2 regions of the Photorhabdus antumapuensis genome follow, and region 1 is predicted to be linked to the other one. Evidence: predicted binding sites of a transcription regulator. Region 1 holds the regulator's gene; the other holds the start of a gene.
What was found. The regulator sigma-54, encoded in region 1, starts transcription at its own class of promoters, with help from an activator protein. The targets are predictions, from matches to a motif close to GTTGGCACANNTTTCGCTNT.

Region 1 (16,207 bases):
GAAAGAGAACTGGTATCAGGGATATGGTCATATTGCTTCATAATATCCAGTGCCACTTGCGGCGTATAAGTTTTTTCATCAAGAGAGATAGTTGCAACACGACCAATCACCACACCACCAATTTTTACCGGTGAACGCACTTTCAGACCACCAATATTGTCAAAAGTTGCGTACAGACGGTAAGTTGGCTGGTTGCCTACCGATTTAATGTCTGCCACTTTTAGGCATAAAAAGACGATTGCAGCCAGTGCAATCAAGACAAAAAATCCAACCCAAATTTCACTTTTCTTGCTTTGCATTGGCTTAGTTCCCAAACATGAGTGCTGTCAGCACAAAATCCAAACCTAAAACGGCTAGCGACGCATGAACCACCGTTCTGGTCGTTGCTCGGCTGATCCCTTCCGAAGTAGGAATCGCATCATAACCATTGAATAAGGCAATCCAAGTCACAGTAATGGCGAAAATGACACTTTTAATAAAACAATTAAGTAAATCTTTCTGCCACTCGATAGCAGACTGCATTGAAGACCAGAAGAAGCCACTGTCAATCCCCTTCCAATCAACACCAACCATCGCACCGCCCCAAATACCTACCGCCACAAAAATCAAGGATAATAGCGGCATACTGATAAACCCGGCCCAGAAACGGGGTGCTATCACACGCCGTAATGGATCTACCGCCATCATCTCCAGGCTGGAAATTTGCTCCGTGGCTTTCATCAAACCAATTTCTGCGGTCAGGGCTGATCCTGCTCGACCAGCAAACAATAGTGCAGTAACCACCGGCCCCAATTCACGCAACAGAGATATCGCCACCATCATACCAAGACTGGCTTCTGCGCTATATGTTGTCAGAACCAGATACCCCTGTAGGCCAAGCACCATGCCAATAAACAGCCCTGAAACGATAATAATCAATAATGACCGAACACCCACGCTGTAAAGCTGCTGTCGGAGTAACGGCCATTGTCTGGCGGGTTCTGGCTTGCCAATTATCGCGAGGAAAAGCATAAAACCTGCACGACCAAAAGAGGCAAATACCTCAATGGCCCGTCGGCCAAGTGCCACCAGCACCTGTGTTAACATTAACATCCCATTATCCTAATAACTCAGTTTTATAATCCCCAGCCGGGAAACGGAAAGGTACCGGCCCGTCAGCAATACCATCAAGAAATTGCCGTACTCGTCTATCAGAATTAGAGTGCAACTGCTGAGCAGTACCCTCAGCAATAATCTGTTGTTCAGCAATAATATAAGCGTAGTCTGCAATGCTCAGAACTTCCGGTACATCGTGGGAAACAACCACACAGGTAACGCCAAGTGCCTTATTCAGTTCATCAATCAACTTCACCAAAACCCCCATCGTAATCGGGTCCTGGCCAACAAAAGGCTCATCAAACATAATCAGATCAGGATCAAGTGCAATGGCACGCGCTAGAGCTGCACGCCTGGCCATACCACCGGAAAGTTCAGAAGGCATCAAATTCGCGGCACCACGTAACCCTACGGCCTCTAATTTCATCATTACCGTGGTCTGTATAATTTCTTCAGGCAGATTCGTATGTTCACGCAGCGGAAAAGCAACGTTCTCAAAGACACTGAGATCAGTGAATAATGCCCCAGATTGAAACAGCATACTCATCTTCTTGCGAGCAGCATACAAGTGAGAACGGGATAAAACAGGAATATTGTCGCCATCAAACCAGATTTCTCCGCGCTCAGGACGTAACTGACCGCCAATCAATCGTAATAGTGTTGTTTTCCCTATCCCAGAAGGCCCCATAATTGCAGTGACTTTTCCTCTAGGCACAACTAAATTAATATCAGCAAAAATCAAACGGTTACCACGGGTAAAATACATACCACGGATCTCGATGAGATTTGCTGTCTGTTGGTTCATTATTGATAGCCCTTAACGGTTAATAAATTGGCTTTAATATTTGGTTCATATATTAATCATATATACTACAAAAAAACTGGAGAATTTTCGCCATTAATGTGATGACAAATTTTACTTTTCTATCCGCCGCCGTCAGAATATACCCCATCTAACTGGGCAGACAATTTTTGTTTAGAAAATCAACCAGCGTTAACATTAATTCGGAATATACCTTACAAGGGATGCTTCATGCTTCTGACCTTTTCACTTCTCATTACCGGGTTGATTTTACTGGTATATGGTTCCGATAGATTAGTATATGGTGCTGCAATTTTTGCCCGTACTCTGGGGCTGCCTCCCTTTATTATTGGTATTACCATTGTTGGCATTGGAACTTCTCTACCCGAATTAATGGTTTCAGTTACTGCAATGCTAGATAGTCAACCTGATATGGCTGTGGGTAATGTTATTGGCTCCAACATTACTAATCTGCTACTAATAACCGGTGCTGCTGCATTTATTCGCCCGATGGAAGTAAAATCAGATATCCTGCGGCAGGAACTGCTGTTGATGCTACTGCTCACCGCCTTTTGTGGTTATTTGATGAGTGATCACTACCTCAACCGGATGGATGGGTTGGTATTACTCGCTTCCGCCATAGTGTATATCTTACTGATGATAAAAATGGTTGCTCTCCCGCGCCGCGCCGAAGCGGATATTTATACGCAAGAACAGGCTGCCGAATTACCAGTCGAAGGCAATAAACACATTGCCCTACTTTGGATTCTATTAGGGTTACTTATTTTACCTATGGCAACTCGTATGGTTATTGATAATGCAACTGTTATTGCCCGCATTTATGGCATCAGTGAATTAGTTATAGGGCTTACTGTACTTGCGGTCGGTACCAGCCTGCCAGAATTAGCAACCTCTATTGCCGCCGCGTTCAAAGGCGAAGATGACATTGCATTCGGGAATATTATAGGTTCGAATATATTCAATATATCAATTGTTTTGGGCCTTCCCGCATTACTCTCACCAGCAGCCATTTCACCTGAATCTTTCCATCGTGACTTTTGGGTAATGATGGTAGCCAGCATAATATTTACTGCATTTTGTCTGGGTCGTAAACACCGATTAAACCGATTTAAAGGTGTCTTGTTATTAAGCTGCTTTATCGCTTATTTTATCGTACTGTTTATTTCCAATTACAGCATTGAATAAACACGAATGAGTAGGAAAAAGAAATGCCTAAGATTGATTTTCAGCAAACGGGTAAAAAAGTATTACACATAGAACGTGATGGATTAACAGAACTTGAACAACATATAAACGGAGATTTTGACCGTACCTGTGAACTGATGTTCAACTGCGAAGGTAAAGTGATTGTCATGGGGATGGGCAAATCCGGCCATATCGGGTGTAAAATTGCTGCCACTTTCGCCAGCACCGGTACACCATCCTTTTTCGTTCATCCGGGAGAAGCCAGCCACGGCGACCTCGGCATGATCACACCTAAAGACATTGTTTTAGCTATCTCAAATTCGGGTGAATCCAGTGAAATTTTGTCGCTGATTCCCGCATTAAAACGCCAAAAAATTCCGCTTATCTGCATGACTAACAATTGCAACAGTAATATGGGAAAAGCCGCCGATATCCACTTGTGTATCAAAATCCCACAGGAAGCCTGTCCGCTAGGTTTAGCTCCTACAACCAGTACCACTGCAACACTGGTTATGGGTGATGCTTTAGCGGTTGCATTGCTCCAGGCACGCGGCTTTACCGCTGAAGATTTCGCACTATCACATCCAGGCGGCACTCTTGGACGCAAACTTCTGCTACTGGTGAGTGATTTGATGAATACAGGCAATGATATTCCAAAGGTTAATCGCGACGCTTCCTTACGCGAAGCTCTGCTCGAAATCACCCGACAAAAACTGGGTATGACCGTCATTTGCGATGAAAATATGTATATTGATGGTATTTTTACTGATGGTGACTTACGGCGAGTGTTTGATATGGGCGTCGATTTGTACAATGTCAAAATTTCAGATGTTATGACAACAGGTGGTATCCGCATCAAACCGAATGCCCTTGCAGTTGATGCATTGAACTTAATGCAATCACACCATATCACTTCCTTGTTGGTCGCAGAGGAAAATAAATTACTTGGTGTATTACATATGCATGACCTGCTACAAGCTGGTGTGGTGTAACCGGAGAAAATGCCTTAATGAGCCAATTAGTTTATTTGGACACCTGTTATGGTCCAGTTAATAAAGACGTTATTGAAAAAGCCTGTAAAATCCGCTTGCTGATTTGCGATGTTGACGGTGTTATGTCCGATGGTCGGATCTATATGGGCAATAACGGTGAAGAATTAAAAACATTTAATGTTCGAGATGGTTACGGAATTCGCTGCTTAATTACTTCAGGAATCGAAGTCGCTATTATTACCGGCCGTAAAGCAAAATTGCTGGAAGATCGAGCAAATACCTTAGGTATTACACATCTTTACCAAGGACAAAGTGATAAGGTTTTGGCGTACAAAGAATTGTTAGATAAACTGGGATTAAGACCAGAACAGGTTGCTTACATCGGTGATGATCTGATTGATTGGCCGGTCATGGAACAAGTAGGTTTATCTGTCGCTGTGGCAGATGCACATCCATTACTCTTACCAAAAGCGCATTATGTCACCCAAATTGCAGGGGGACACGGTGCGGTAAGGGAACTTTGTGATTTGGTGCTTTTCGCTCAGAATAAGCTAGAAGAATCCAAAGGATTATCAATATAGTAGGTTGAAGTGAAACGAAAATGGATAGAATCAAATCCTGGTTGGTGATAACTCTGGTATTAATCATCCTGGCGTTAATGGGCTGGAACTTGTCTGATTCAGATGAGACTAAATCATCTTCTGCTACAGATAACAGTCAGCCAACCTATCAAAGTCAGGAAGCCATAACTTTTGTTTATGACCCTACGGGGAAATTGACGTATAAATTGGTCGCTGATGATGTCCAGAATTATGCAGAGTCAAAAATTACCTGGTTTACCAAACCGGTATTAATTACTTATGACTCAAATGCCATTGCTACATGGACAGTTCGTGCTAACAAAGCCAAACTGACTAATGACAAAATGCTCTATCTTTACGGAGACGTACAGGTTGACAGTCTGACTAATACATCACAATTACAACGTATTACTACAGAGAACGCTATCATCAACCTGGTCACTCAGGATGTTTCATCCGACGATCAGGTCACACTGATTGGTGTCGGGCTAAAATCTGTCGGTATGAAAATGCGTGGCAACCTGCGAAACAAAACCGCTGAACTGATTGAAAAGGTTAACACCTACTATGAAATCCAACATGAAAAACAGAATCCGTAATGCTTTTATTGCCAGTGCTATCTTTGCAGTCACTCTTCCCGCTATGGCACTGAAAGATGACACACAGAAACCCATTTCTATCGATTCTGTTAAACAAGCCCTTGACATGACAGGGAACACTGCCACATTTACAGAAGATGTGATCGTTAAACAGGGTTCTATTGATATCCGCGCTGACAAAGTTGTTGTGACTCGCCCAGATGGCGATTCTAAGAAAATGGTTATTGAAGCATTTGGTAATCCGGTAACCTTCTATCAACTACAGGACAATGGCAAACCAATCAAGGGCCGCGGTTCCAAAATGCGTTACGAAATGGATAAAGAGCTGGTTACACTCACTGGCAATGCCTATTTGGAACAGTTAGACAGCAATATAAAAGGTGATCGTATCACCTATCTAGTCCCAACTCAGCAGATGGAAGCGTTTAGTGACAAAGGTAAACGAGTGACAACCGTCCTACTCCCTTCTCAATTACAAGAAGAAAGCCCTGGGGCTAACAACAAGAGTAAATAACGATATATGGCAATACTAAACGCAGAAAATCTGGCAAAAGCTTACAAAGGCCGTAAGGTCGTTGAAAATGTCAGCCTAAACGTGAACTCCGGCGAAATTGTCGGCCTGCTTGGTCCGAACGGTGCAGGGAAAACGACGACTTTCTATATGGTCGTCGGTATCGTTTCACGGGATACCGGGACAATTACCATTGATAATGAAGATATCAGCCTACTGCCACTTCATGAACGGGCACGCCGTGGTATCGGTTATTTGCCTCAGGAAGCGTCTATTTTCCGCCGTCTAAGCGTCTTCGACAACCTGATGGCGGTATTGGAAATCCGCCAGGATCTGACTCAAGAACAACGAAAAGAGCGTGCCGAAGAGCTGATGGAAGAGTTCCATATCAGCCACCTACGTGACAATCTTGGTCAATCACTTTCCGGGGGTGAACGTCGCCGCGTAGAAATTGCCAGAGCACTGGCAGCTAATCCGAAATTTATTTTGCTGGATGAGCCCTTCGCCGGCGTAGATCCGATCTCAGTCATCGATATCAAAAAAATCATTCAGCATTTGAGAGATTATGGGCTCGGGGTCCTTATCACAGACCACAATGTCCGTGAAACATTGGATGTATGCGAACGTGCTTATATTGTCAGCCAAGGGCATCTGATTGCTCACGGCACACCTAATGATATTCTTAATAATGAACAGGTGAAGCGCGTTTATTTAGGCGAAGGTTTCCGGCTCTAATTTGGCCAGGAGAATTGATTTAACGCTATGAAGCAAAGTTTGCAACTCAGGCTTAGTCAGCAACTGGCTATGACACCACAGCTCCAACAAGCTATTCGTTTGTTGCAACTTTCTACGCTTGAACTTCAACAGGAGATACAGCAAGCGTTAGAAGCGAACCCTTTGCTTGAACAGGATGAAGATCATCAAGAAATCAGCAATCAGGAACTTCCCGATAACGAAACGGAAGCTATGGATACGCTTGATGCCTTGCAACAAAAGGATATGCCAGATGAGTTACCCCTGGATGCCAGTTGGGATGAAATTTACACCGCTGGCACACCTTCCGGGACACGCAACGACTATAACGACGACGAACTGCCACTTTACCAAGGTGAAACCGTTCAAACCCTGCAAGACTATTTGATGTGGCAGGCAGAACTCACTCCTTTCACGGAAACAGATGCAGCAATTGCAACATCAATCATTGATGCCGTAGATGACACTGGCTATCTCACTGTACCATTAGAAGATATCCTTGCCAGCATTGGAGACGATCAACTCACTCTGGAAGAAGTGGAAGCCGTGCTAAAACAGGTACAACATTTCGATCCTATCGGTGTCGCCGCTCGTGATCTAAAAGATTGTCTACTAGTCCAGCTATCCATGTTTCCGCCAGAAACACCTTATCTGGAAGAGGCAAAACTGATCGCTTGCGAATATCTGGAGCTATTAGGTCATCGGGATTTCCGCAATTTAATCCGCCTGAGTCGCTTGAAAGAAGATACACTGAAAGAGGCCATAAATTTAATCCAGTCACTTGAACCGAAGCCTGGCCTGGCAATAAACACCGGCGAATCAGAATATGTCATCCCCGATGTACTGGTTCGAAAAGAGAGTGAACACTGGCAAGTAGAATTGAATACAGATAGTATCCCCCGTTTACACATTAATCAGCATTATGCAGAGCTTGGGCAACATACGCGCAATGAAAGTGACAGTCAGTTTATCCGCAATAATCTACAAGAGGCCAAGTGGCTTATCAAAAGCCTGGAAAGCCGAAATGATACTCTGCTGAAAGTTACGCGCTGCATTGTAGAGCAGCAACAGGAATTTTTTGAACATGGTGAAGAATATATGAAACCTATGGTTTTGGCAGACATTGCTTTCCAAGTTGATATGCATGAATCCACCATTTCCAGGGTGACTACCCAGAAATTCCTGCACAGCCCACGTGGTATTTTTGAATTGAAGTATTTTTTCTCCAGTCATGTCAATACAGAAAGTGGAGGCGAAGCCTCTTCAACTGCAATACGGGCTTTGGTGAAAAAACTGGTAGCAGCGGAAAACCCCGCCAAACCATTAAGTGACAGCAAACTGACGAGCATACTAGCCGATCAAGGCATCATGGTTGCCCGACGGACTGTCGCAAAATATCGAGAGTCGTTATCCATTCCGCCATCAAGCCAACGTAAGCGTCTGGTTTGAAATGAACAGAGAAGGAAGACAATATGCAACTCAAAATAACCGGCCACAATATTGAAATTACTGATGCATTACGCGAGATTATCACTGCAAAATGCAGCAAACTGGATCAATATTTCGATAGGATCAACCTGACTCAGGTAATCCTCCGAGTGGAAAAGGTACAACAAATCGCCGAAGCTACTGTACACATTAACGGAGGTGAGTTGCACGCATCATCAGAACATGAAGATATGTATGCAGCAATTGATGGACTGGTCGATAAACTAGCGCGTCAATTAACCAAACATAAAGACAAACTGAGACATCATTGACAGTTATTTAACAAAGAATGTAGTAACAACAGCGGAGTTTTGCTGTAAAACAGTGTGCAAATACAGGGTGCCACAGATAACCTACGGCATCCTGTATCAATAAGCACCTAAGTGAATAGGAAAATGAATAATCAAGCAGATTTACTACTAAGCTCTGTGCTTTCCCTCGCATGTACGCGTAATAATGTACATTGTTCGAGCAAAAAACGGGCTTTAGAGATTATCAGTGAGCTAGCATCTAAGCAGCTTAAGTTACCAGAAAATGTCGTATTCGAAGCAATATTAACCCGAGAAAAAGTAGGTACTACCGGAATTGGCAGTGGTATTGCTATCCCTCACGGTAAGCTGGATGAAGAAAGCTCAAATCAAGCGGTTGGCGTTTTCCTAAATCTGAAACAACCTATTGCTTTCGATGCCATTGATAATCAACCAGTCGATTTGCTGTTTGCTTTACTGGTTCCAAACGATCAATGCCAAACACACCTACACACATTGTCATTGATTGCCAAACGTCTTGCAGATAAAAATCTCTGCCGTCGTTTAAGATCGGCACAAAGTGATGAAGAACTATACGCAATTATCACTGAATAACTGTTGCAATGCATGGATAGCAATAGATAAGAGTGGCTCATAATAACCACTAAGAAATTAAGGGGAGTCGCCTCATGGTGCTGATGATAGTCAGTGGCCGTTCCGGTTCAGGTAAATCCGTTGCCTTACGCGCACTGGAAGATATGGGTTTTTATTGTGTAGACAACTTGCCGGTAGTATTACTACCGGAATTAGCAAATACGCTAGCTGACCGCGATATTTCTGCTGCGGTTAGTATTGATGTAAGAAACATGCCGGAATCACCTGAGATTTTCGAAGAAGCCCTGACTAAACTACCAGCGAGTTTCTCACCGCAATTACTATTCCTTGATGCTGAACGTAATACGTTGATCCGCCGTTATAGCGACACCCGCCGTCTGCATCCGCTATCAAGCAAAAATCTTTCTCTGGAAAGCGCGATTGATCAAGAAAGTGATCTGCTGGAGCCCCTTCGTTCAAGAGCTGACCTGATTATCGACACCTCCGAAATGTCAGTCCATGAATTGGCTGAGATGCTAAGAACGCGTCTGCTAGGCAAACGGGAACGTGAGTTGACAATGGTCTTTGAATCTTTCGGCTTCAAACATGGCATTCCAATTGATGCCGACTATGTTTTTGACGTACGTTTCCTGCCAAACCCACACTGGGACCCCAAATTACGGCCAATGACCGGTCTTGATCGCCCCGTAGCCGCTTTCCTCGACCGTCATACGGAAGTGCATAACTTCATCTATCAAACCCGCAGTTATCTTGAACTCTGGCTACCTATGCTTGAAACCAATAACCGCAGCTATCTGACCGTGGCTATTGGCTGTACCGGCGGTAAACACCGTTCTGTTTATGTGGCAGAACAGTTGGCCGATTATTTTCGCTCCAGAGGAAAAAACGTACAGTCGCGCCACCGTACTCTCGAAAAGCGAAAATAATGACTGTCAAGCAAAGACTTGAAATCAAAAATCGGCTGGGAATGCACGCCCGGCCAGCAATGAAACTGTATGATCTAGTACAGCTCTTTGAATCTCATGTTATTTTACGCAATGATAGCCATGTTGAAGCCGAGGCCAGCAGTGTAATTGCTATGCTGATGCTGGATTCAGAAAAAGGCAGCTATATTGAAGTTGAAGCCAGTGGCCCAGATGAAGAACAGGCTCTTGCAGCTATTATTGATCTATTTAATTCGGGATTTGACGAAGAATAACGTCGCTCACTCACCTGTGGATTATCATATCCTTCACTGTTTTCATTAGCAGCACAAAACAGTTCGTGATCATGATCTCTTTATTTTCCAGTAAGAACAGCCTACTATCAGGTTAATCATTTTAAATAACACCCCCCTCCTCATGGTGCGGGGTGTTATTTTGTATTGGAATCCATTTGGAGTGTGGTATGACTAAACCAGCAATTATCATCAACGAATTAGACGCAGAACGTTTAGATTCCCTGTTGGAACAGCCAGCGTTTGCAGATACTAGTATCGCTGACGCTTTGAATGAGGAGCTGGATCGTGCAGAGATTGTACCGCCAGCAGAAATTCCATCAGATGTTGTGACGATGAACAGCCGGGTTCGTTTTATTGACCTGACAAGCAATGAAGAGCGGGTACGTACTTTAGTTTATCCAGCGTCACTGCAAGACAGTTCAGACCAGCTTTCTGTTATGGCTCCTCTGGGAGCTGCATTATTGGGCCTTCGTATCGGTGACGAAATCAGTTGGGAATTGCCAAACGGCGAAGAAACCCGAGTCAAAGTATTAGAATTGCTTTACCAACCAGAAGCTGCCGGTGAGCTCCACCGTTAATTCAGCCAGCCCATTTGATCCGGGCTGACTAAAGTAATCGGAAACGAGTATCTCTTATTGACCAGCGATACTCATTTCCGGCAGTAAGACTGAACCACACTGGATATTACTACGCGTTTCAATATCATTCCCAATAGTGACCATATTGGCCCACATATCCTTTAGATTGCCTGCAATAGTAATCTCGCTGACAGGATACTGAATCTCACCATTTTCTACCCAGAAACCGGCTGCACCACGGGAATAGTCACCGGTTACTGCACTAACACCCTGCCCCATCAGTTCAGTAACCACTAATCCTGTTCCCATCTGACGTAGTAAACCAGCAAAATCCTCACCTTGCCCTGCAATGCACCAGTTATGGATCCCACCAGCATGGCCTGTACTTGCCATTCCCAATTTACGAGCAGAATAATTTGTCAGAAGCCAGGTCTGTAATACGCCATCTTTAATAATATCCCTGTTACTGGTGCACACACCTTCGCTATCAAATGGAGAAGATGCCAACCCTGCCAGCAAATGTGGGCGCTCTTCAATCGTCAGCCATGATGGCAGGATTTGTTTACCCAAATGATCAAGCAGGAAAGAAGATTTACGGTAAATACTGCTACCACTAATAGCACCAACCAAATGTCCGAAAAGACCCGTTGCAACTTCCGCAGCAAACAGCACAGGCGCCCTCATGGTCGGTAATTTACGCGGAGATAAACGGGATAACACACGGCGAGCACACTCATGTCCAACCCACTCCGGCGATTTTAAATCTTCAATACGACGACTAATGGTATAAGAATAATCCCGTTCCATATCGCCATTAAATTCAGCAATCACACAACTCGACATCGAATGACGACTAGAGCAATAGCTTTGCAACATACCATGACTGTTGCCAAACACCCGGATACCATAATGGCTGTTAAAACTACCGCCCTCAGTATTGGTAATACGTTTATCTGCCTGTAATGCCGTTTGTTCCGCACGGGCAGCCAGTTCAATTGCTTTATCAGTATCCAATTCTGTTGGGTGGAACAAATCAAGATCCGGCGCATCAAACGCCAGTAATTCTTTATCCGCCGGACCAGCACAGGGATCCTGAGAAGTATAACGGGCAATATCGATAGCAGCCTGGACAGTACGGGCAATAGCATCCGGACTTAAATCTGTTGATGATGCACTCCCTTTACGTTGCTGATGGTATACGGTTATCCCTAGCGCACCATCACTATTAAATTCTACATTTTCTATTTCACCAAAGCGGGTACTGACACCAATACCCGTTGTTTTATTAACAGCAACTTCCGCAGCATCACAACCTTCGGTTGCCAGTTCTAATGCCTGTGAAACTGCATTTTCCAGTTGTTTGCGTTGTTCCGCGATTTGATCAGTGATTTTCATTAATTACCCGTAATTTGATGAATAAAGGGAAAATCTGTCAGGAAAATAGAACCATTTTATCCACAAAAGTAATGCCGAGTGGTAATCAGGCGTTTTTCCCAGTTACAATACCCAATATTAGGATGTTAACACCCACCGGGCTACAGGTCATGTTCCAAAAATCAACCTGCCAGATCCGGCCTTTTTAAAAGGAAAACTACCATGGCAAAGCAGCCTGAAGATTGGCTCAATGATTATCCTGCTGAAGAGGAAGAAGAAGAGATAATTTGGGTCAGTAAAAGCGAAATTAAACGTGATGCCGAGGCATTGAAAAAGCTGGGGGCAGAATTGGTTGATCTCAGTAAAAATGCGCTTGAACGCATTCCGTTGGATGAGGATCTGCTGGCAGCCATTGAACTTGCACAGAAGATAAAAAGAGAAGGCCGCCGTCGCCAATTACAATTAATTGGTAAAATGCTACGTGCCCGGGATGTCGAGCCTATTACCACGGCAATTGATAAACTGAAAAATCGTCACAATCAGCAAATCATTTTGTTCCATAAGTTGGAAGAATTACGTGATAAATTGATTGATGGCAATGATGATGTTATTGATGACGTTGTGGAATTATTCCCACAAACCGATCGCCAGCAATTGCGCACGCTGATCCGCAATGCAAAAAAAGAAAAGGCGGCTAATAAGCCACCTAAATCTTATCGTCAGATTTTTCAGTATCTTAAAGATATGGCCGAATCAGCCTAACTATCTAAAACATACAAGACGCTAATTCTGTTAGGGGAAAATTTTAAAACTAAGTTCCCCTTCCAGCGCCTTTTCCGCTTCTTCAAACAAGAAGACTAACCAGCCAAAAATCAGGCTGTTCCTCCAACGGTCAAGTTGTCCAGTTTCAAAGTAGGCTGACCAACACCAACAGGTACGCTCTGGCCCTCTTTGCCACAAACCCCAACACCTTTATCCAGTTCAAGATCGTTTCCTACCATAGAGATCTGCTGCATAGCCTCAATACCGGAACCGATAAGGGTCGCACCTTTCACCGGCTTGGTAATCTTGCCATTCTCAATCAGATAAGCTTCAGATGTCGAGAACACGAATTTACCGGAAGTGATATCCACTTGACCACCGCCAAAATTTGGCGCATATAAACCATTTTCTACACTACCGATGATCTCTTCCGGTGTGGAATGACCTGCCAGCAAATAGGTGTTAGTCATACGAGGCATGGGCAGATGGGCATACGATTCACGGCGGCCATTGCCTGTCGGCGCAACCCCCATCAGACGCGCATTCATTTTGTCCTGCATGTAACCTTTCAGAATGCCATTCTCAATCAATACATTGTATTGCCCAGGAACACCTTCATCATCAATTGCCAATGAGCCACGGCGACCTTTTATCGTGCCATCGTCAACCACCGTACAAAGTTCAGAAGCGACTTTCTTACCAATCTGACCAGAGAATACGGAGGTACCACGGCGGTTAAAATCGCCTTCCAACCCATGACCAACAGCTTCATGCAACAACACTCCCGGCCAACCAGCCCCTAGAACAACCGGCATGGTACCAGCAGGTGCAGCAACAGCGGAAAGGTTCACCAGTGCCATACGAACAGCTTCACGCGCAAATTGTTCTGCACGGATCTGACCACTAACCACTTCCAGAAAATATTCATAACCGTAACGGCCACCACCACCGCTAGAACCATGTTCACGTTTGCCGTTATCTTCCACCAGTACCGTGACAGATAAGCGAACGAGAGGACGAATATCAGCCGCCAAGGTCCCATCGGTTGCCGCGACCAAGACCTGTTCGTAGACCCCTGTCAGGCTGGCATTCACTTCCTGCACTCTCGGATCTTCGGCACGAGCGACCTGATCCACTCGGTGCAATAACGCAATCTTCTCTTCACGGGAGAAACTTCGCAGCGGATCAATTGCTGCATAAAGCTGAGAATAGTTCACTTCGCCAAAGGTATGGACTTTACCATTCCCTTTTTCATGGACGATGCTACGGGCAGCCTGTGCACTTTGTTGCAACGCATTCAACGTGATCTGGTCTGCATAAGCAAAACCCGTTTTTTCACCACTGATTGCCCTAACACCAACCCCTTGATCAATATTATAGGAACCATCCTTAATAATCCGATCTTCCAACACCCAAGATTCATGGTAACTGGACTGAAAATAGAGATCGGCATAATCCAGCCGACGTTCAGCCAGTTGACCGAGTACTGAAAACAGATCTTGATGGCTTAATTTATTTGCAGCCAGTAAGTGTTCACTGACAGAAGTTAAACTCATAATTGCTACTCTTTAATTTGCGGTATTTTTTCAATCAAGGAAGTCAACTGCGGCCGGAAGCGGTTATGTCTCACCACTTTCATCTGCTCACGCATAATCTTCAAGCTATCTGCCCTGACATTCAGTTGTAGTGCACTGACTGCATCGGGGTTTTTCTTAATCACTTTCCCCCAACCATCCACTGCCATTGAGTGACCCCACGTCTGACGGGTTCCATGTACACCAACCTGAGCTGGCGCTAACAGAATACACTGGTTCTCAATAGCGCGAGCCCGTAACAGTGGCTCCCAGTGAGCTTTTCCTGTTAAACGAGTAAATGCCGCCGGAACAGATATCAACTCAGCACCTTGCTCACGTAGCGCCTGAAATAACCCTGGGAAGCGCAGATCATAACATATGGTCATTCCGAGACGACCAACAGGTGTATCTACAACGGTAATATGTTCCCCGCGCTGGAAAACAGATGATTCATTATATGATCCATGTTCATCATTAATATTGACATCAAACATATGGATTTTGTCGTAACGTGCGCAAATCTTGCCCTGATCATCAAACAATAGACTACTACTGGTAAGTCGTTCAGGATTTTCACGACTGATAAGCGGCATAGAACCGATTAATAACCAAACACCATAACGGCGTGCAATCTCACTGACAGCTTGCTGCAAAGGCCCATGATCCTGCTGTTCCGCATGCCTATGATAGCTATCAGCACTAGCAAACAACAATGCATTTTCCGGGGTCATGACAAACTTGACAGTATCTGGCAACTGCTTAATTTGTTGTTCAATTTGCGCCAAATTATGTTTGATATTCTCACCGCTACATAACTGCAAGAGTGCAACATTAACGTTTCTCATGTTCCTCTATTCTCCTTAAGCTGACGCAGAACTTCATCAATTTTCGGTTGTTCAAGATTACCAGTAATCCGGTAACGAATAACGGATATCTTATTCCATAACGGCCCCAAAACCTTGGTCGCCGCGAATAATGCAGCACCCGCCATCGGATTGATGACAAAAGCCGTCGCTACCCCCACAGTAGCAGAAATCTCCGGCGTGACGATGGCTTCTATATTGATCTGTTGGCGAACAAGATCGATCTCACCTTTCGTTATCACATCGGCAATCAACCCATCGACCCGTAAGTTTTCAGTCTTGAGTATCCCATTTTTTACTGAAACATCACCACGAATTGAATCAAATTCAAAATCCTGGCTAAAGGTATCGCTGAAATCGAGCTGTAATTTACGCAACAAAGCATCAAAACTGACTAATTTTAGTAATTGGCTAGCACTTCCCCCACCCAATTTTTCAATAGCACCTTTGCCTAAGTCGCTTTTAAGATTGCCATTCAGCGTCTGGAAATTGGGTTTCCACGGCGTATCCCACCAATTAAAATCAAAACGGAAGGTAAACGGTGAATTAACAATCGGTACAACTATACCAAGGTAAGATGCCATCTCATCAAACTTTTCACCAGAAAATTGCCCCATAATACGCGTATTATTCCCTACAGCCCCTTCTTGCCAACGACCTGCCAAATTTAGTTTACTGACACTGTTTTCTACTATCCCATCTCTTAATACCAGCGAATTACCTTCTGGAATCAGGGAACCAGACACCTTCCCAAGCTTCAATCCCATAATCCAACATTCAGAACAGATGATGTCTAATGAAGGCCATTGGTTCAACGAATAACGCAGAGTTGTACCTGCCTGAGATTGCTTAAATAAATCTAATTCAGCTTGCTGAGAACTATGTTGCAGAGGACCATTTTGTAGAGGACCATAGTAAAGATGGCTCAAATTCATTTGCCAAGGGCC
Region 2 (16,207 bases), on a different contig from region 1:
ATATATTGCAAGAAACAATCGCGACGCTGACAAACAATGGCTATCAGTTTATCGGTATGGACCATTTTGCCCGCCCGGATGACGAACTGGCGGTAGCTCAGCGGGAAGGGAAATTACATCGCAATTTTCAGGGTTATACCACTCAGGAAGAGTGTGACCTGTTAGGCTTGGGAGTTTCTGCTATTAGTATGTTGGGTGATAGCTATTGCCAAAATCAAAAAGAGTTAAAAACCTATTATGCGGAATTAGAAAAACAGGGGCATGCCTTATGGCGTGGCTTAACGCTGTCCCAAGATGATTGTATTCGCCGTGATGTTATTAAAGCGCTTATCTGTAATTTTCGTCTAAATTTTGCTGATATTGAGCAACAATATGGGCTGAGTTTTACCTGTTATTTCGCGGAAGATTTGCAATTATTAGCGCCACTGGTTGAAGATGGGCTGGTTGAAGTAAATGAAAAACAGATCTGGGTAGCACCACGAGGCCGGTTACTGATTCGTAATATATGTATGTGTTTTGATATTTATTTACGCCGGGAAGTTAGCCAGCGTCAGTTTTCAAGGGTGATTTGATTGTTCAGAGCATGGTTTTTAAATAAAAAGGTTTTAACCTCTTTGAAATCTTTTTATTTTACATTTGGGTATTCGCTTTTATAGTTTTCACTTAGCCTCATTTACCTATACCTAATAGATTTCGAGCCGCAGCGCGGCGGCAAGTGAATGAATCCCCAGGAGCATAGATAACGATGTGATTGGGGTGAGTGAAAGCAGCCAACAAAGCAGCAGCTTGAAAGATGAAGGGTATATATCTATTTAAATAAATTGGTTAATTCATTAAATAATAAAATAGCATGGCGGATTCGACTAATAAGCTACCGTCTTTACATTCACTTAGTCCTTTCAGCCAAGTGGTTTCCTGTGTATTGCCGAATTATTGAAACGGCATTCTGTATTGATCAGCTTTATCCGATTAAATTTTTTAAAATCGGATTATACGGTTGATGCTATTATTGTTCAGGTTCATTATTGGGCAAATTTTTACGCCGGTTTACAAGGTGGTACGTAATGAGTCAAGACGCATACGAAGCTATTCAGGAAAAGCGCCTAAAGCCTTGGAAAGGTGAAGAGGAGGTTCGATACATTTGGATGAAGGTGATAGAAGATGCTACTGGCCTTCATTTGAATGCTGAGCGAGGGCGTAAAGACTCAAGCCATAATCACGTAATCATTGAATTCAAAGCGCCAGGTTTGTTTCGTGGCAAGAAGGACAGCCCGGGCTTCAAAAATGCTACAGAAGAACGACTTCTGCCATATATACAGTGTGAGTCAGCGAAAACAGGAATTCCCGAATCTGATTTCATTGGAATAGCTATTGACGGTGAGCACATTTGTTTTGCTCAGGTCCATGGTGATCAGATTCATACTCAACATTTAATTCCCTTTTCAACCTATGCGGTCGATTTGGTGATTGACGCTTTTGTCTCCGATACCTAACTAAACGAAAAGATCGCTATCAGGTGCGCTATGTAGCTTACGATGTTTGGCTTAGACAGATAACACCTGAAATGAAGGTGCATTTTGACCCACTCGTTAAAGCTATAGATAACTGGTACGACGATGTTTTTGCTTACTTCGACCATCCGAGCACCAATGCTTATATAGAGAGTCTGAACAACCTGATGAGCGTGGTGAACCGTGTTGGTCGTGGTTACAGTTTTGAAGCATTGCGAGCTGAAATACTGTTTACTAAGGGCTTTCAGAAGAGCAAGAATCTTCACTATCAATGTCAACGGATTCCTGAGCAGGCATGCGGACCAGAGTCGGAAACGTCAATGAATTACGGTGCAGATATATCAGCACTGGTAAGAGAAATAGAAACGGGGCGATTATAGCCCTGTTTCAACACTCCAGCCCAAGTTCTTTTAACTTCCGTGTAATTGTATTGCGTCCCCAGCCTAGCAATCGTGCAGCCTCTTGTTTATGGCCTTTGGTATGCTTAAGTGCACAATTGAGTAAGGTACGCTCCAATAACGGTAATGCTTCAGATAGCAGATCCTGTTGACCGTTTTCCAAGGCACTTGTTGCCCATTGGGCAAGTCGCTGCGGCCAATCTTCCGGTATTGTATTTGTAGGTACTGTATTTACAGATGTTGTTGGGCTGGTTTCGGTATGATGGGGCTCAAATAATTCAGGCGGCAAATCTTGTACCAGCACCTCCTGGCTTGCGGCCATGACTGTCAGCCAACGGCAGATGTTTTCCAACTGGCGGACATTGCCCGGCCAAGGTAAACGCATTAAGGCTATTTCTGCGTCAGGATGGAGAATCTTTGTTTCTACGCCCAACTCTTTAGCGGTCTGTTGCAAGAAATGGCGAGTCAGGCGAGGAATATCCTCTACTCTGTCACGTAAGGGCGGTAATTGCATACGAATAACATTGAGGCGGTGATAGAGATCTTCACGGAATTTGCCTTTCTCTACCAAACGTTCTAGATCCTGATGGGTTGCCGCGATAATTCTTACATCCACTTTCACGGGAGCATAACCGCCAACTCGGTAGAACTGACCTTCCGCCAATACCCGTAACAGACGGGTCTGAATGTCCAGAGGCATATCACCAATTTCATCAAGAAACAGTGAGCCGTGATTAGCCTGTTCAAATCGCCCATGACGTACCTGATTAGCGCCGGTGAAAGCGCCTTTCTCATGACCAAACAACTCTGACTCAATTAAATCTTTAGGAATGGCTGCCATGTTAAGGGCAATAAATGGCTCATTGGCCCGTGGGCTGTGACGGTGCAGCGCATGGGCCACCAGCTCTTTCCCGGTACCGGATTCGCCATTGATCAGGACGCTGATAGAGGAACGGGAGAGGCGGCCGATAATACGGTAAACGTCCTGCATGGCAGGCGCTTCTCCTATCATGTCAGAAACGGGTGCGATGACCTGTGGACTTTTGATTGATTGATTCTGATCGCGGGAGTGGCTAAGTGCCCGTTCCAGCAAGGCAACGGCTTCATCAATATCAAAGGGTTTTGGTAAGTAATCAAAAGCGCCTTGCTGATAAGCACTAACTGCGGCATCCAGATCAGAGTGAGCGGTCATAATGATGACTGGCAGCAACGGGTTGCTCTGTTTGATATTATTCAGCAGGTTTAGTCCATTCATCCCCGGCATTCGGATATCCGAAATCAGTACATCAGGTGTGTTTTGGGCCAGCGCGGTTAGTGCGCTATCCGCGTCTGCAAAACTGGTACATTCCATCCCCGCGTTACTTAACGCCCGATCCAGTACCCAGCGGATTGAACTGTCATCATCGACGATCCAAATTTTTCCCTGTTGCATCGTTATCCTCTATTTCTTAATTGGTAAGTAGATAGAAAATTCTGTGTGCCCCGGCCAACTGGTAAATTCTATTTTGCCGGAGTGTTGGTCGATTAAATTGCGAGCAATGGATAGACCAAGACCTGTTCCACCTTCATGCGCACTGACCATTGGGTAAAACAAAGTGTCCTGAATGTGTGGTGGGATACCTGGCCCGTTATCTTCCACGTCAATTCTGGCCGCCAGACGATAGCGCTTACCATGCAAGGTAATCTGAAAAGCAGTACGAGTGCGGAGGGTAATGGTTCCCCCCTGTTTTCCTAGCGCTTGCAAGGCATTACGGGTGATATTTAGCAATACTTGTTCAATTTGATCAGGATAGTGGGCCAGTTCTGGCAAACTGGGATCGTAATCTTTTACCAGTGTGACGTTATTCGGCATTTCCAGCGAGACTAACTGGGAGACCCGTTCAGCAACATAATGAATGCTTTGCTTAATGTGTTCACCCGGATGTTGTGGGCCAAGCAATCGGTCTACCAGATGGCGCAATCGGTCGGCTTGTTCAATAATTACCTGGGTGTATTCCTGCAAAGCAGGATCAGGCAGTGCTTTTGACAGTAATTGCGCGGCTCCTCTCAGCCCACCAAGGGGGTTTTTGATTTCATGTGCCAGCCCCCGAACCAATTCCCGTGCGGCTATCTGCTGAGCTTGTTGTACCTGCTCTTGGCTTAACCGGCGTTGACTATCCATAGGCGCCAGTTCCAGCAAGATGAACTGCTCGGAAATTGGTTGGGCACTGAGCGACATAATGTGAAAGCGGTTATCAACCACTAATGTTACTTCGTTATCAGTAAAACTCTGGCCGCTGACCAGACTGGAGTGCATCAATTCTGTATCCAGTGAAAAATAACTGAACAGCACTGGAAGAGGTGTACCGAATAATTTACGGGCACTCTGAGCGAATAATTGTAGGGCTGCATGGTTGGCATAACGGATGACGAGATCAGTATCCAGTACCAGCACACTGTTAATCAGCGAATTTAATATTTGCCCGCTACCGGGCAGATTTTCCGTTTTCATCCACACCCCTGCACTTTTTTGGTGCACTGTATCATGTTCGAGCGTAAAACCCAGTCAAAGCCTGAAATCTAGAGAGCAGGAAAAAGGCCCATCCGAAGATGGGCTAAAGGTTTCACGGCAACAAAAAATGATCAGCGGAAACGGCGCTGTTAATTACACACTGTAATAGAGTTCAAACTCCAGTGGATGGGGTGTCAGACGGACACGCTCTATTTCACTGTTTTTCAAGTCAATATAAGCATCAATGGCGTCATCGGTGAATACATCGCCACGGGTCAAGAATTCGCGGTCGGCATCCAATGCTGCCAGCGCTTCATCCAGAGAAGGGGCGACAGTTGGGATCTCTTTGGCTTCTTCCGGTGGCAGGTCATACAGGTTTTTATCCATCGCATCACCGGGATGAATTTTGTTGATGATGCCGTCAAGACCCGCCATCAACTGAGCGGCGAATGCCAGATAAGGGTTAGCCGCTGGATCAGGGAAACGTATTTCAATACGGCGAGCTTTAGTGCTGGCAACAACGGGAATACGGATGGATGCCGAACGGTTACGGGCAGAGTAGGCCAGCATAACCGGTGCTTCATAGCCCGGAACCAAACGTTTATAAGAGTTGGTTGTCGGGTTGGTAAACGCGTTCAGCGCACGAGCATGTTTGATAATACCGCCAATGTAGAATAGCGCCAGTTCAGATAGACCGCCGTATTTGTCACCGGCAAACAAGTTAGTCCCGTTTTTAGACAGAGACATATGGCAGTGCATACCGGAACCATTATCACCAACCAGTGGTTTTGGCATAAAGGTTGCGGTTTTGCCGAAATTGTGCGCGACATTATGTACGACGTATTTGTAAATCTGGGTTTCGTCCGCTTTTTTGGTCATGGTGTTAAAGCGGGTAGCGATTTCATTTTGACCTGCTGTTCCCACTTCATGATGGTGAGCCTCCACAACCAACCCCATCTCTTCCATCGTCAGGCACATCGCTGAACGTAAATCCTGCGAAGAATCAACAGGAGGCAGCGGAGCATAACCGCCTTTTACCGCAGGCCGGTGACCTTTGTTACCGCCTTCATATTGCGTCCCGGAATTCCATGCAGCTTCGATATCATCGATGTGGTAGTAAGAATGGGACATGGCACTGCCGAAGCGCACGTCATCAAACAGGAAAAACTCAGGTTCTGGTCCACACAGGACAGTATCGGCAATTCCGCTTGAACGCAGGAAGTTTTCAGCACGTTTGGAGATGGAACGGGGATCACGGTCATAGCCTTGCATGGTGCCTGGCTCCAGAATGTCACAACGTAGAATCAGTGTGGCATCGTCAAAGAAGGGATCAAGCATGGCTGTGCTTGGGTCTGGCATCAGTACCATGTCAGATTCGTTAATCCCTTTCCAACCGCTGATTGAAGATCCGTCAAACATTTTGCCATCTTCAAAGAAGTCTGCATTAACCTGATGAGCAGGAATGGTCATATGTTGTTCTTTACCTTTGGTATCAGTGAAACGCAAATCAATAAATTTCACCTGATGCTCTTCAATCATGGTTAAAACATGTTCAACGGACATACTCGGTTTCTCCTGGTTTGTGTCGGTCTTGATAAAATGGTTGTGGTTAAGACTAAAGAAAACACAGTCACATCGTTTTACCTTAACAAGGCTATTTACACGTTTGCAAACTTATAATTTTGAAAGTCAAATAGTTGTGAAAATCAATTCAATTACGGAAGCATTTGCGAAAAGCGTGCCAACTTTTTAACGCCTTGCCATATACTGTGTTGTGAGTATGCCCGTGATGGGATACTTTGATATTTGGGAAGATTGCACTAAATTGGTGCAATTATGTTACTGCGAAGCACAATATTAGTGCATTTGTGCCGAAAGTGCGTCTGTTTATGGGCGTGAAAGGGATCACAATTTCATTGTTATCAAGTTGTTAAGCATAGATTATTGTGATCCTGTTTAGTCCTTCGACCAATGTGTGTACAATAGCGCGCCATTTATAAAATGCCTGAGGCAAAGTTTGTGATCGAAAAATTGCGTAATATCGCCATCATCGCGCACGTTGACCATGGTAAAACTACCCTGGTTGACAAGCTGCTGCAACAATCCGGTACTTTCGGTGACCGTTCGACAGCGACAGAGCGTGTGATGGACTCCAATGATTTGGAAAAAGAGCGTGGAATTACTATTCTCGCAAAAAATACCGCCATTAAATGGAATGACTACCGTATTAATATTGTAGACACTCCGGGACATGCCGATTTCGGCGGTGAAGTAGAACGTGTTATGTCTATGGTCGACAGCGTACTATTGCTGGTCGATGCTATGGACGGGCCAATGCCTCAGACCCGTTTTGTGACACAGAAAGCGTTCGCTCATGGTTTGAAACCGATTGTGGTCATTAACAAAGTTGACCGTCCTGGCGCACGCCCTGATTGGGTTGTGGATCAGGTGTTTGACCTGTTTGTTAATTTGGGAGCGACTGATGAGCAACTGGACTTCCCCATTATCTATGCATCGGCATTGATGGGAATTGCCGGTACTGATCATGAAGATATGGCGGAAGATATGACGCCGTTGTATCAGGCGATTGTCGATCATGTAGAGCCACCGAAAGTTGACCTTAATGGTTCATTCCAGATGCAGATTTCTCAGCTGGACTATAACAATTATGTTGGTGTTATCGGGATTGGTCGTATTAAGCGCGGTACTGTGAAGCCAAACCAGAACGTTACAGTTATTGATAGTGAAGGTAAAACCCGGAACGGCAAAATCGGTAAGGTACTGGGCCATCTGGGGCTGGAGCGTATTGAGAGTGAGCAAGCGGAAGCGGGCGACATCGTTGCGATTACTGGCCTGGGTGAGCTGAATATTTCCGATACGCTGTGTGATACTAATGCTGTTGAAGCGCTGCCACCGTTGGCTGTTGATGAGCCGACGGTAAGCATGTATTTCTGTGTTAACACCTCCCCTTTCTGTGGACGCGAAGGCAAATATGTCACCTCACGTCAAATCCTTGAGCGTCTAAAGAAAGAGTTGGTTCACAATGTCGCCCTACGTGTCGAAGAAACAGAAGATCCGGATGCGTTCCGTGTTTCTGGCCGTGGTGAATTGCACTTATCTGTTCTGATTGAGAACATGCGCCGTGAAGGCTTTGAACTGGCGGTATCCCGTCCGAAAGTTATCTTCCGTGAGATCGATGGCCGTAAGCAAGAACCCTTCGAGCAAGTGACGCTGGATATTGAAGAGCAGCATCAGGGAGATGTGATGCAGGGCTTGGGTGAGCGTAAAGCAGATCTGCGCGATATGTTACCAGACGGTAAAGGCCGTGTGCGCCTTGATTATGTTATTCCAAGCCGTGGTCTGATTGGCTTCCGTACTGAGTTCCTGACGATGACCTCCGGTACCGGTCTGCTGTATGCAACATTCAGCCACTATGATGATATTCGTCCGGGTGAAATCGGTCGCCGTCAGAACGGCGTGATGATTTCCAATGGTCAGGGCAAAGCGGTTGCTTATGCACTTTACAGCTTACAGGATCGCGGTAAGTTGTTCCTTGGTCATGGCGCGGAAGTGTATGAAGGCCAGGTGATCGGTATTCATTCTCGTTCTAATGACCTGACAGTTAACTGTCTGACAGGTAAGAAACTGACTAACGTCCGTGCATCCGGTACCGACGAAGCGACAACCCTGTCTCCACATATTAAGAAAACCCTGGAGCAGGCTCTGGAGTTTATTGATGATGACGAGCTGGTGGAAGTGACCCCGGTGTCTATTCGCCTGCGTAAACGCCATCTGACGGAAAACGAACGCCGTCGGGCGTATCGCAGTAAAGAAGCATAATCTTTCCTGCAATACCAATGCTTAGGGCGCCAATGGCGCCCTGAGTTTTTTGGGATTTATTTACCCAGCAATTGATAGAACGTTGGGTTGTCATCACACTGCCCACCGCCACACTCCAAAATGGTGGAGATTAAATTTGCGGTAATTAATATGACAAATAATCCGATAATAATCTGACCGATAGCAGACGTTTTTTGCTTTTCCTCGGTTGTTTTTTCCAGGCTTTTCAATATCAGCATGGTTGATATGCCGATAATCGCGATAACTGAGCAGATAAGGGCCCAAGTATAGAAATGTATACCAAAAAGCGCGGAACCATAACCGAGATCACCGGGTGTGATATGTAAAAACACTTGTCGGATCGCAATAATGCCAGTCACGACACAGCCGATAAGTGATAAGCCATAGTGCGCACTTTTGATACCAAAACACAGATTAAACAGGAAACCAAACCCTATCATGATCATGCCTGCTCGCTGTAGCAAACATAATGGACAAGGGAGTTCTGAAAGGACCAATTGATAATAGAAGGCAAGGGTTAGGACCGCACTGATAGCAAATAACCCAATGAGGTTAAATATCATGCCAAAGCTGATCTGTTGTTTTGTTGCTAATACCTGATTCATTAGATTGTCTCCCGTTAAAAAGATAGATTTAACGAATCAGTTGCATGATGGATAAACCAAGCTACAGTCGTCACCAAAAGAAGACCCCACAGGGTATAACTGGTTTTATACTTGCCATATAGGGTGGTGATAACCGCAAATAATGCGAGTAAAAAAGGTAAAAACATATACATAGTTGATTCTCCTGTTTTCTAAAAACATTCAAGACCTTTCCCTGTAGTAGATGGCTTTCTTCAGGGTAGGGAATTCATCGAACTCAGTTTAGGATCGTTTACTTCGATACAAGCGATCAATTATCCAAAGACAAGTTGTCCATTAAAAGAAAAGCTTTGGTGCCATTAATGGAAGTCGCTCTCTTTGGGTATCACATTTGAAAACGTACAAACCTACATTTATTAAAGCAAAGTTTTAGTATTCGAATGGTGTATGATTTAATACACTATTCATAGTGTGCTGCTAATAACAATTGTAGTCAATCTTGTTTATGTCTGCCACTATTCAGCAGGATCAACGTGATTATCATTTGGCAAGAGTTTCAATGAGTTGTTTTTTATTTAATAGTTAAGCAGGAAACGATTAAAAACGACAAATTGTATCTTTGCCTGGAAACTTCCCAGTGTAACGACTATTCGTCGGTTTGCTTTTAAATGGCCTAATCTATCCAATTTTCTGCAATTAACCCTCTACCCGGATGAATTCTTTTTCATTGTTTGTCACTATAATGGGCCGTGAGCTTCTGGCATAACTTGCAATATGTAGACACTAATTGTTCTGGCCGTAACGCTTAAATTATCAATATCCATGTGGTATCTCGCCTGATATTTGCAGGAGGAATAAATGTTTCTTACCACGGTAAAGGAGGTCGTCAATTAAAACCCCTCAACTTTTTATTGTGAGGGGCTGTTGTGATATTTAATCTCTGCTTGGGTTTTTACTCATTTAATGCTTCGGCTTTTATATTATCGGAAGCTGATTGGGAGCGGACTTTTGCAAAGAAAGCAATGGTGACAACCGCCATTGCTGCCAGGCCGATAACAACAGAGATGTTCCAGTTTAGCGCAAAACCTTCTGGTGCAAATGCCATATAGGTGAAACACACCGCGGTCATAAACATGGCTGGCAGGGTGGTAATCCAATGGAATTTATTACGGCGCAGCAGCCATGCGGAAGCCGCCCATAACATGACCATTGCTGTGGTTTGGTTCGCCCAACCGAAATAACGCCAGATAATATTGAAGTCAGTTTTGGTAATCAGATAACCGACAATAAACATTGGCACACTTAATAGCAGGCGTTTAGCCATTTGCTGCTGAGGAATATTCAAGAATTCAGCAATAATCAGCCGGGCAGAACGGAATGCGGTATCGCCAGAAGTAATTGGCAAAATCACCACACCGAGGATTGCCAGAATACCGCCGACAGTCCCTAACAGAGAGGTGGACACTTCGTGAACAACCAGAGAGGCCGTGCCTTGATCAATCACGGCCTGTAATGCGTTAGTATCTTCATAGAAGCTCAGGCCCAATGTACACCAGATTAGCGCGATAATACCTTCACCAATCATTGCACCGTAGAAAACGAAACGGCCATTTTTTTCATTTTGCATACAACGTGCCATCAGCGGAGACTGAGTAGCGTGGAAACCAGAAATAGCACCACAGGCAATCGTGACAAACAGCAATGGCCAGACAGGCAGATCTTTCGGGTTAAAGTTAGTGGTGAAATCCAACCCTTGTGAATAGAAAGGCTTATCGCTCATTGCTAAACCGACCATTAGCGCGACAGACATAAACAGCAGCAATGCACCAAACAGTGGGTAAAGGCGACCGATGATTTTATCAATAGGCACTAGCGTTGCGAGAATATAGTAAGCAAAGATAACACCGACCCAGATAGCAATGTTATCCCAACCCATTGCCTCTTTCAGCAAGTTATTCAGCAAGCCGGCTGGACTCAAAACAAAGACGACTCCAACTAGCATCAGCAGAATAACAGCAAATATATTCATGAAATGCTTCATGGTTTTGCCCAGTTCGTTACCAACGATAACGGGCACGGATGCACCGCGGGCACGCACACTGAGCATACCGGAGAAGTAATCGTGTACTGCGCCGGCAAAGATACAGCCGAATACAATCCACAGCATGGCAAGCGGGCCATAGAGGGCACCAAGGATCGGACCAAAAATAGGACCAACGCCGGCAATATTCAGTAACTGAATTAACCAAACTTTTGGGGTGGACATAGCAACGTAATCAACACCATCAGCCATAGAAAGCGCGGGGGTTTTTCTTTCTGGTCGAATAGTGAATATCTTTTCGACAATTTTGCCATATATGAAATATCCAGCCAGAAGAAGGCCGATACAGAGGAGGAACCACAACATAAATATAACACCTTACTCGACTTTTTTAATCTGGATGCTACTTTATCGTTTCGTAAGAAAAATACCGTGAAGTGATTCGCTTTTTACTTGTCTGTACTGTTTTCTAATTGAAAATACGATTAGAGTAAAAAGTTATTAATTAGCCAGGGGGTAATTATGTTATATATCTTCGATATGGGTAATGTGATTATTGAGATTGATTTTAAAAGAGTTTTAGCGGTATGGAGTAATTTGAGCGGTACACCTCTTGCGATTTTGACTAAAAGTTTCTCTATGGGAGAAACGTTTGAAAAACATGAGCGTGGTCAAATTACTGATCTGGAATTCGCTGATACTTTATGTCAGGAAATGAATATTTCACTCAGTTTTGAGCAGTTTGCTGCTGGATGGCATGCTATCTTTATTAATATTCGGCCTGAAGTCATTCAGATAATGAAGAAATTACGTGAGGCGGGACACCGGGTTGTTGTGTTATCCAACACAAACCGTTTGCACCTGGATTACTGGCCACATAATTATCCGGAGATTGCTGCATCCGCTGATTACCTCTATTTGTCGCAGGATTTGGCAATGCGTAAACCTGAACCTGATATTTTCAAATATGTGCTTGAGACAGAAGGTTTTTCACCGGATCAGGCGGTGTTCTTTGACGATGTGCTGGAAAATGTGGAAGCAGCCAGGGCGTTAGGGATCAATAGCGTTCATGTTGTTGATAGGCAGACAGTGCCAGATTATTTCGAAGCAATCGGTTTTTCTGAACAAAATGAGGGATTGAACGGATAATAGAGGATAGTGTGCTGATGCTACTATTTGAGTAAAGGAAAAATATGATCGCGTTAATCCAGCGGGTAACACAGGCAAATGTTGTTGTTAAGAACGAAGTGGTTGGGGAAATTGGCCACGGCCTGCTGGTATTGCTAGGTGTTGAGAAAGGTGATGATCAACAGAAGGCAAAACGGTTGTGTGAGAGGGTGATAGGGTATCGGATATTCAGTGATGAACAGGACAAAATGAACTTGAACGTCCAACAAATCGGAGGCAGTTTGTTGGTAGTCTCCCAGTTTACACTGGCTGCTGATACTCAAAAGGGCATGCGACCCAGCTTTTCTGGTGGCGCTGCCCCAGATAAGGCCGATGAATTATATCGCTATTTTGTTGAACAATGCCGCCAAAGTGGTGTAAAAACAGAAATCGGGCGGTTTGCTGCCGATATGAAAGTCAGCCTGACAAACGATGGGCCAGTCACTTTCTGGTTGCAGGTCTAGCAACCAAAAATAGCCAGTAGAACGCAACCATCCCCGATTAAACATCATGAGCAAAAGAAAGGGGCAGTTTCTATGTATCATCTGCGAGTACCTGAAACAGAACAAGAACTGGAAGCATATTACCGATTTCGTTGGGAAATGTTGCGGAAACCACTGCATCAGCCTGTAGGCTCTGAGAAAGATGGTTACGACACTACGGCTCATCACCAGATGGTGGTGGATGAGAAAGGGAACCCGGTGGCAGTAGGGCGTTTATATATCAATGCGGATAGTGAGGGGGCAATCCGCTTTCTGGCAGTTCATCCCAACGTGCAAGGCAGAGGGTTGGGAAAATTAATCGCAATGGCCCTGGAATCTGTTGCCCGTCAGGAGGGTGTTAAACGGGTAGTATGCAGTGCTCGTGAACATGCAGTGGCGTTTTTCAGTAAACTGGGGTTTGAAAACCGTGGGCCGATTACTAGCCCGCAAACGACACCCGTTCGCCATTTTCTGATGATAAAGCCGGTTGCAACACTTGATGATATTCTTCACCGGCCAGATTGGTGCAACGAACTGCAACAGGCTTGGTACAAACATATTCCCCTCAGTGAAAAAATGGGGGTACGCATTTCTCAATATACCGGTCAGAGCTTTATTACCACCATGCCGGAAGCCGGGAATCAAAATCCTCATCAAACTATCTTTGCCGGCAGTCTGTTTTCTCTGGCAACCCTGACCGGTTGGGGATTGATCTGGTTGTTGCTACAGGAGCGTCAATTGGGTGGTGATATCATTCTGGCTGATGCCGATATCCGTTACAAAAAACCGGTTGTTGGCAGGCCAAAATCTGTTGCGGATCTTAAAAATATGAGCGGCGATTTGGCTCGTTTGGCACAAGGCAGTAAAGCAAGAGTGAAATTGGATGTGATTGTCAGCGGTGATCAGGGCGTCGGTGCGGTATTTACTGGCACCTATATGGTATTGCCAAATGCTTATACGGCCATCGCTTAGATTTCATTTCACAGTGGCATTAAATATGCCACTGGGGGTATTTTTCATATATATTGGGTATGTTCAGGCGAAAGTTTAATTTCACCTGTGCATGTGACATTAAAATTTACCTGGAGGCATTGAGTCTCCTTAATAGAATATTCCACCGCGCTGAGAAAACCAATAACATCATTAAGAAACAGCCCGGTCTCCTCTTCTATTTCACGAGATAGTGCTTGTAATAGATTTTCTCCGCCAGAAGGCATTTCCCAGAGATTTGGTGGGAATTCATCAGGAGCTCGTTGTAAGAACAGAATATTGCCGTTTTGGTCTCTGATGATGCCATCGACAACAATACGGTCATAATTTTGTAGCTTGTTTTCAATAGATTCAGGCAGTATACACATCATTTTTTGTACCTTGTCACAACTTCAATGGGTAAAATTTAATTACATTTTTAACGTATCGATATTAATACGGTTTTTCGGCTGATACTGATCGGATATTTTATTAATGGATTGAAATAGAAAATAACGATTATAAAGTTGAATCGGGCACATAATGTACCCGAACATTCATTACTATAACTTAACAACCGGACAGGTTTCACAGTTTGGTGTGGATATTTGCCCCTTATCGATGGTTTGAGTTTCGCTGCCTGATTGTTTATCAGTGGCTGTCAATGTACCATCAATAGTACTTTTAATATCATCAGCAGCAAGATCTCCCTGTATTAACAGCGTGAAATTGCCTTTACCCTGTAATTTCAACGGCACCCACCGCCATTGAGGTAAAATCGCCAAATCTGCATCTATTCCCCGGAAATCTAAAGTGAATGGCTTCTGTACCTGTTGATCTACTGTGCCTTTTATTTTCAGTAATCCATCATCAACAGAGGCATCTAATTGGTCGAGGATCAGTTTATTTCCCTCTGTATGTAATTTAAGGTAAGGGCGACGTAATTCAACTTTGTTAAATGTTGCGCTGGTGGCACTTAGGTTCGAAGAGCCACGCCAGATCCCCCATTTCCCTTCTTTCAGTAACTCCATGTCATAGATATAACCACTGAGGGCGGTAAGCTGGAATGGAAAATCGGGGTTAATATCAATCAACAAGCTGTTGTTAATTGTCAGCTCGTTAATGGAAAATCCGGATATCCATTCAGGCAATGATTTTTTCAGCAACTGATGCCAGTTTTGTGGCAAGGTATAAGTTAAACCGGCAACTGTTGCATTGGTGATGTTGAATTGCTTTGTTTGGTGATTCCATTGACCTTTGACGTGAAATAATCCCTTTTCCCAACGGGAAGTGAGATTGGAAATAGTGAGTTCATTGCCGGCGATAAGAAGGTGACCAATAACATCGGTGAAATGAAGATCATTCAGCGTAGTATCCATGACGTTGAAATCAATGATGCCTTCTTTTGCCTGCCAGCTCCCGTTAGTCAAACCGACATTTTTTACTGAGACATCCAAATAGTTAGCAGACCAGTTTTTACCTTCCAGCTTGGCATTAGTGAGACTCAGATCTTTGATGCTGACGGCGGGTAATTTGTTCGTTTTTAGCAATAACTCTTCAAGTGTCATTGGCGTTTGCCAACGAATATTGCTGATAAGTAAATTATCCCACTGCCAGCGACCATCAGGCAGATGCTGCCCATTGCCTGATACCGAACCCTGTGCCAATGTTGCACCAAATGAACGGATAGTCAGCGTATTCTGCTGGTTATTTCCTCGCATAATGACTTTTTCAAGAGAAATATCATTGAGATTCAGTTTATCAGCGCTGAATTGAAATTCCCCATTCCCTGCTAACTTATTTGATTGTGGGTTCCAGGGGGTGATACCGCCGGTGATGTTTTGTCCTTGAATTTGCCAATCTGCATTTTCTGCCTGAATAGCCATCTGATTAAGTTGCAGAATATTGGTGCTAAAAGGCAAGGATTGTTGCTGGCCTTTGATTGTTAATTGGCCCTGTTGCAATAACAGACGATGAAAATGACGCGGGGAAGTGAGTTGCTGCCAGTTGAAATCGAATGCGACAACTTGAGCCGCTAAAATAAAAGTCTGTTGCTGATTGCTAATGACAATATTGGAAAGTGCCAGAGTACCTGGTTGTGACCAGTTATGTTCAATATTGCCGATTTGAACCTGATAACGGCTGTGATGACTCAGCCATTGACTAAGCTGATGTGCTCCCCAATTTGTCTGTACCACGACATAAACAGTGATTACTGCCAGTATTCCCAGTAATAACAGAGTAACCAGCGATTTTCCTAACCATCTCATCATCGGACTCCAATTTAATCGGTTTATAGTTTCCTTTTATGCCGTAATTTTCGTGTTCACTCAAGAGATGGTGGATAAAAGTTATGAGCGAGGCGAAATTATTATTTTTAACATTTGTATAATTTAACAATAAAAATATCAACAAGTCACTATATTAGTTGTTATTTCTAATAGTTTCAGGGTATGAAATGAAAAAATAATGAATTATTCGTTATCGTTTTATTCTATTAAAATAAACTTCAGAGATTAATCTTTGATTAATTATATTTTTGTTTTTTGTGCTAAGTTTTTATTAATAACTTGGCGTTTTTGTGTGAATTTGTTAATAATTATATTGTGTGATTAATATAATCATTAAATCTATATTTTATTGCATGACAATATAGCCAATGACATCCGAATGAATTAATGTATTAATGGATGGCTATAAATG

Region 2: the regulator sigma-54 is predicted to act here: its motif matches at 6,127-6,146, upstream of glnA (glutamate--ammonia ligase).

What each region holds. Positions count from the first base shown of each region.
Region 1 is NZ_JAHZMK010000027.1:129,664-145,870, reverse strand. Features, by position in the region: gene mlaD (outer membrane lipid asymmetry maintenance protein MlaD) at 1-299, opposite strand, end outside; gene mlaE (lipid asymmetry maintenance ABC transporter permease subunit MlaE) at 304-1,086, opposite strand; gene mlaF (phospholipid ABC transporter ATP-binding protein MlaF) at 1,097-1,900, opposite strand; gene KZ793_RS12585 (calcium/sodium antiporter) at 2,129-3,103, shown strand; gene kdsD (arabinose-5-phosphate isomerase KdsD) at 3,127-4,095, shown strand; gene kdsC (3-deoxy-manno-octulosonate-8-phosphatase KdsC) at 4,113-4,676, shown strand; gene lptC (LPS export ABC transporter periplasmic protein LptC) at 4,697-5,275, shown strand; gene lptA (lipopolysaccharide ABC transporter substrate-binding protein LptA) at 5,256-5,789, shown strand; gene lptB (LPS export ABC transporter ATP-binding protein) at 5,796-6,521, shown strand; gene rpoN (RNA polymerase factor sigma-54) at 6,549-7,988, shown strand; gene hpf (ribosome hibernation promoting factor) at 8,012-8,299, shown strand; gene ptsN (PTS IIA-like nitrogen regulatory protein PtsN) at 8,423-8,890, shown strand; gene rapZ (RNase adapter RapZ) at 8,965-9,816, shown strand; gene npr (PTS phosphocarrier protein NPr) at 9,816-10,088, shown strand; gene rnk (nucleoside diphosphate kinase regulator) at 10,277-10,687, shown strand; gene pmbA (metalloprotease PmbA) at 10,742-12,082, opposite strand; gene yjgA (ribosome biogenesis factor YjgA) at 12,284-12,823, shown strand; gene tldD (metalloprotease TldD) at 12,934-14,379, opposite strand; gene nit1 (deaminated glutathione amidase) at 14,385-15,242, opposite strand; gene yhdP (AsmA2 domain-containing protein YhdP) at 15,239-16,207, opposite strand, start outside.
Region 2 is NZ_JAHZMK010000053.1:86,659-102,865, reverse strand. Features, by position in the region: gene hemN (oxygen-independent coproporphyrinogen III oxidase) at 1-572, shown strand, start outside; gene KZ793_RS19785 (hypothetical protein) at 1,065-1,493, shown strand; partial or broken gene KZ793_RS19780 (transposase) at 1,502-1,891, shown strand; gene glnG (nitrogen regulation protein NR(I)) at 1,899-3,341, opposite strand; gene glnL (nitrogen regulation protein NR(II)) at 3,351-4,400, opposite strand; gene glnA (glutamate--ammonia ligase) at 4,554-5,963, opposite strand; gene typA (ribosome-dependent GTPase TypA) at 6,402-8,240, shown strand; gene KZ793_RS19755 (disulfide bond formation protein B) at 8,297-8,866, opposite strand; gene KZ793_RS19750 (DUF5993 family protein) at 8,881-9,033, opposite strand; gene KZ793_RS19745 (carbon starvation CstA family protein) at 9,798-11,252, opposite strand; gene yihX (glucose-1-phosphatase) at 11,409-12,035, shown strand; gene dtd (D-aminoacyl-tRNA deacylase) at 12,080-12,517, shown strand; gene fabY (fatty acid biosynthesis protein FabY) at 12,590-13,507, shown strand; gene KZ793_RS19725 (NUDIX domain-containing protein) at 13,552-13,896, opposite strand; gene KZ793_RS19720 (AsmA family protein) at 14,068-15,774, opposite strand.